Proteiniborus sp. DW1: one gene and its partner. The protein of the gene in region 2 interacts with the protein of the main gene of each other region in a pairwise test. Links are inferred from orthologs where the notes say so. Each region holds a gene or a part of one and is shown on either strand. Other genes may lie near its edges.

The links. Proteins that work in one complex are often made in the same cells at the same time.
Region 1: the proteins of nadE (region 2) and dnaA interact in binary tests that used the Escherichia coli proteins (3 or more experiments, as listed by UniProt). The link is inferred for Proteiniborus sp. DW1 from one-to-one orthologs.

The regions. Positions count from the first base shown.
Region 1 is NZ_FMDO01000062.1:69,579-72,433, reverse strand. It holds dnaA (chromosomal replication initiator protein DnaA), read right to left. Parts: upstream 2,170-2,855; coding sequence 832-2,169; downstream 1-831. Other genes in the region: dnaN (DNA polymerase III subunit beta), read right to left, coding at 1-586. UniProt on the Escherichia coli protein: Plays an essential in the initiation and regulation of chromosomal replication. Binds in an ATP-dependent fashion to the origin of replication (oriC) to initiate formation of the DNA replication initiation complex once per cell cycle.
Region 2 is NZ_FMDO01000039.1:18,158-21,226, forward strand. The notes cover bases 108-2,900. They hold nadE (NAD(+) synthase), read right to left. Parts: upstream 1,969-2,900; coding sequence 1,246-1,968; downstream 108-1,245. Other genes in these bases: DW1_RS09955 (DUF3798 domain-containing protein), read right to left, coding at 108-965; cysK (cysteine synthase A), read right to left, coding at 2,030-2,900. Also shown: more of DW1_RS09955, read right to left, coding at 1-107; more of cysK, read right to left, coding at 2,901-2,947. UniProt on the Escherichia coli protein: Catalyzes the ATP-dependent amidation of deamido-NAD to form NAD. Uses ammonia as a nitrogen source.

The DNA.
Region 1 (2,855 bases), on a different replicon or contig from region 2:
TTGCAGGAATTACAACTTTTATATTTTCATCTACATTTACAGATACTTTCTTAACTGCTAGTCTATAGCCATCTATAGCAACTAAGGAAGCCATATTATTATCAGTTTCAAATAGTGCTCCTGTAAGTATAGGTCTCGTTTCGTCCTGAGCTGCTGCAAAAATTGTTTGTCTTATCATAGATTTTAACAAGTCCTTTGGTATTTCAAAATAGCTGCCTTCATATATTTCTGGTAGTTGTGGATAATCCATTGAAGAAAAGCCTATTAGATTGAATTTAGAATTTCCACAGTTAATGTGTACACTATTATTTTCATCTACATATATATCTATAGGTAAATCAGGTAGCTTTCTAACTATATCTCCAAAAATCCTTGATGTTATTACTATAGAACCTTCTTCAATTATTTCACAATCTACAGTTGATTTTATACCTATTTCTAAGTCTGTACCAGTTAGCTTTAGTCTACCTTCTTGTGCTTCTAATAATACGCCACTAAGAATAGGCAGAGTAGATTTTGAAGAGATACCTTTTTGTACCACGTTTATACACTTAGATAAGTCTCTTTGTTGTATTCGAACTCTCATTGTGGATAACCTCCCTTTATGTGATATGAGATATATAAATATAAATACATTAGTAGTAATAGCAGTAGGGGCAGTTAATATGTGGATAAGTTAATAAGTACTTAATATTTAAAAGAAAAATGCTGTTGATAATTTGTTAGCAAGTCCTACTTTTTTATCCACATTTTTAACCTGAAATTAATACTTTTAAAATATATTATTTCTATCAACAAAATATAAACAAGTTACTAACAATTAGTTGTTGACTAATTACCTCTAATTTCTTCTATTATACTATTAATTTTTTGTTTCAATTCTATATCATTTTCAATATCTGAAGATATCTTATCATAGGCATGAATTACAGTAGTATGATCTCTTCCACCAAATTCTTCACCTATTTTAGGTAGTGATAAATCAGTAAGTTCTCTACAAAGGTACATAGCTATTTGTCTAGGATATGATATTGACCTTGTCCTTCTTTTAGAGCTAAAGTCTTCCACTTTTACATTTAAATATTTTGCGGTAATTTCTTTAATAAGCTTTGCAGTAATTTCTTTAGGCTTAGTATTAGATATAATATCCTTTAAAGCTTCACTAGCCAGTTCTAATGTTACTTCTTTATTTGTTAATGATGAATAAGCTACAACTCTAATCAGTGCACCTTCTAACTCCCTAATGTTTGATTGAATTTTCGTGGCAATATATTGTGTAACATCATTTGGTACTTCTATATTTTCTACCTTTGCTTTTTTTCTTAAAATAGCAATTCTTGTCTCTAGATCAGGTGGCTGAATATCAGCAGTAAGTCCCCATTCAAATCTAGAACGAAGTCTATCTTCTAATGTAGCTATCTCTTTTGGGGGTCTATCACTTGATATGATGATTTGCTTGTTTGAAGCATGGAGTTCATTGAAGGTATGGAAAAATTCCTCTTCTGTTCTTTCTTTTCCTGCTATAAACTGTATGTCGTCTACTAGTAGCACGTCTACATTTCTGTATCTATTTCTAAACTCAACATTTCTATCATCTCTTATTGAATTTATTAGCTCATTAGTAAATTTTTCAGATGTTACATATATAACATTTGCTTTCGGGTTTTGATTAAGTATATAATGGCCTATTGCATGCATAAGATGCGTTTTACCTAATCCAACTCCTCCATATAAAAATAAAGGATTATATGCCTTAGCAGGAGCCTCTGCTACAGCCAAAGATGCAGCATGTGCAAACCTATTACTATTTCCTATGACAAATGTATCAAAAATATATTTGGGGTTTAGTTGGGATCTAGAGGAGTTAGTTTCAACTATTTCACTGGCTATGGTTTGTCCAATATCATTAGATATATCTTCTCCTGGGATGAGGAATCTTATATCAAAATCAATATTAGTAATTTGCTTTATAGCATTTTTTATTAATGTGAGATATCTAGCCTCAAGAATGCCCTTAGTAAATTCATTAGGAGCTCCGAGCAATATGTAATTATCATTTATTGTTATGGGCTCTATTGTTTTTAGCCAAGTATTGAAGCTGACTTCTGTTAACTCGTTTTTAATGAGTTTCAATGCGCTTCCCCAAACTTCTTCTAATTTTAAACTCATTTTTTCCCCTCCTATTCATAACAGATTATTGTCAGATAAATTGATTTTTATAACCTTTACATGTGAATAACTATTGAAGTTAGACTTTCATAATCGTTATAAACAAATTTATCCACAAAAAAAATAAAAAAGAAATAAATTAAATGAATAATAATTATCAACAAGGTAATTATAAAAAATGTGAATAATGTGTTAATAACAATAAAAAAGATAATATATATTGAAGTTATCAACATAAATTATTTATTTTTAAATGTGAATAATTTCTTAGTAAATATCAATATTGTAAGGTTAACAATTTATAAAAAAGAAAAAGTTATACACATACTTATCCACAAATTGTTGATAACTAATAAGTTTGTTAATAAATAATCCACATTTTAATTTATAATAACAAAAATACATGAAATTATCAACAGCAATATTAAGATATCCACAGATATAACAGACTGTGGAATTATATTATCAACAGATTAGCAATTTAAATAGAGAATTAATTAACTAAAAATGAAGGTGATTATTTTAGAATATTGTTTAGATAATTATGATTATAAAGTTAAAGATTAAAATCAAAGATATAGCGATGTAGGCTAACATTAAAAAATTATATTTCTTGACATTGAGTTTGTATACTAATATAATCTTATAGTAGTGTCTGTATTTTTTGAGTATAGATGAAAACTAGA
Region 2 (3,069 bases):
TACTCAGCACCAGCTTCTATAAACATCATAGCAACAGGTACTGGCCATGTGGAAAATCTTCCTGTACCATTTTCTTCTGCTATTCTTTTTTTGATTTCTTCAACCACATAGTCTATATTACCTTTTTTGTCCTCTGGAATCTCAATTCCTAGAGCTGAAGGAAATCCATGATAAGGTGATGGACAGCATGGTTGTGGATATATTGCTCCCTCATCTAGTGCAGCTTTAATTAGTGGAACTTGCATTGCACAGTTAGTACTGAAAAATGCAGTGTCCTTACCGTATTGCTCTACCATTCTTGGAACGTCTTCAAGAATAAATTGTTGAGCACCTGATGTTCCTGCATCACCTGTTGGATCTGGAGCCGTAGCATCTACAAATTGCAGACCTATTTCTTCACATTTTTCCTTCATTAAATCTCTTCTTGCTGCAAGAAGTGGATAGGACATGTGTCTTGGGAATGAGTAGTGAACAAAAACTTTTGCCCCTTGTTTTTTAGCCTGTTCAGGTATAGTTGTTCCCATGGACACCTCATCCGCTTGAAATACAACATCAGCCTTTTCTGCTATCATCTTTGGATCTTCCCCTGGTACTCCAGCTATAATTAATATATCTGGATTTATTTCTCTAACTTTATCTATTGCAGCTGCAGTTCCAGGAACTGCCTGAACAAACAATAGAGCCTTAAGATCTGGATCTGATGCCATACTAACTGCGTTTGCTATTGTTGTTTCTTGTTCATCCATAAATTTATCTGGATATGTCATATGGATGATATGCTCTTCTCCATACTTTGCAAGAACATTTTGAGCTGCTCTATATTCTTCTTCATTTTGTGATACAGTATTAGTCATAATGCCAATTTTCCACTTTCCATCTTTTGCTGTTGTAGTTTGATTGCCACATGCTACTGTACTCATAATTATAATTGTGACTAATAAAAACACAATAACTCTTTTAAACATTCAGACTCCCCCTTTTAAACTAATTTTTTAAGTACAAACTCACTTTTGATCTATTACAGCATTACCTTTATACTGGCTTGTATAATACTTATGCAAAAACTTTGAATATTATAATAAAAAATTAAAAATGTTGTTAAAAGTATTTAAATACTAAATTATATTTGAATATTAAGTAAGTAGTATATTAATCTTCTCTATACAAAAAAACGCTTTGTTTTTAATGCTCTGTATATTCTGAACACTTCTTTCGGTAAAAAAAATAAAAGGTAAAGATTAATCTTTACCCTTTTCTTGTATACATCTGTGGAAATCTTCTTTTATGCGCACTTCTATTATACATTGCCTCTATTCTTTCTTTTACACTATCTTTAGCTTCTCCAGTTTTAATATAACCGTCTAATTCAGAATAAGTAAATCCCATTTCTTTTTCATCTGTTTGATTTTCCCATAATCCAGCAGTAGGAGGCTTATTAATAATAATTTCAGGAATATTTAAGTATCTTGCTAATTCAAATACTTCTTCTTTTAGAAGGTCTATAATTGGTAATATATCGACACCGCTATCCCCATGCTTTGTAAAATAGCCAACAGTAAATTCACTTTTATTACTTGTTCCAGTAACTAAATACTTTTTTATTTGTGCATAATAATACAGGGTGGTCATCCTAAATCTAGGCTTAATATTAGATAATGCTAAAATATTATCTGTACTTTCTAACTCAGTTAAATATAAATCATATACACTACTTAAGTCTACTTTTTTTGTTTCAAGGTCTAAGGCACAGGCAACTAATCTAGCATGTTCTTCGTCTTCAGGATTGCTATGACAAGGCATGATAATTCCTAGCGATTCGTCTGGAAATGCTCTCTTAGCTAAAGCTGCTACAACTGCTGAATCTATTCCCCCACTCAGACCAAAGACTAAACCTTTTGAACCTGATTCTTTTACTCTATCTCTTAACCACATAACAATATCTTCACATAGTTCTTGTATATTGCTCATAAGTTTACCTCCAGATAATTTCTAAAACAAATATAGCATATTTTATAAGTCTAAGCAAACATTATTCGAATATACCTGTACTTAGATATCTTTCCCCATTATCAGGTGCTATGACTACTACTCTTTTACCTTTTCCCAGCTCTTTTGCTTTCTTTAAGGCAGCAAATATAGCTGCACCAGAAGATATACCTAATAACAGACCTTCCTCTCTAGCTAATCTTTTAGTCATATCTATTGCGTCTTCATCCTTTACTCTTTCTATTTCATCAATTATCTCTAAATCAATAATTTCAGGTATAAAGCCTGCTCCTATCCCTTGAATTTTATGAGGACTTGGATTTCCCCCTGATAAAACCGGAGATTTATCAGGTTCAACAGCTATTATTTTCAGATTTTTAACGTTTTTCTTTAATATTCTACCTGCACCTGTTACTGTTCCTCCAGTACCTACACCTGCAACGAATGCATCTATTTTTCCCTCTGTTTGTTTTAAGACTTCTATACCTGTGGTTTCGAGGTGTTTTAAAGGATTATGTGGGTTTGCAAATTGTTGAGGCATAAAATAATTATTATTTTCTTTAACTATTTCATTTGCTTTTTCTATTGCTCCCTTCATTCCCTTTTCACCAGGTGTTAAAATAAGTTCAGCTCCATAAGCCTTTAGTAAATTTCTTCTTTCCATAGACATTGTATCAGGCATTACTAATATTACCTTATATCCTTTTGAAGCACCTACCATAGCTAACCCGATACCAGTATTTCCACTAGTAGGTTCAATAATAACAGAACCTTCTTTCAATTTGCCCTCTGCTTCTGCCTTTTCTATCATGTTTAGTGCAATTCTATCCTTTACACTACTGCCCGGGTTAAAATACTCAAGCTTTACAAGTACTTCTGCCATACTATCATCAACTATTTTATTAAGCTTAACTAAAGGTGTCTCCCCAATTAATTCCACAATACTATTAACAACTTTCATATTTATCCTCCTTAATTCCTAGTATTCATATATGTTTTTAAGTATATCTTATCTAATATTTTTGTCAAGTGAATAAGTTCTAACTTTTTTAGGAAAAGTAATATTTATATAAGCTTACTCTT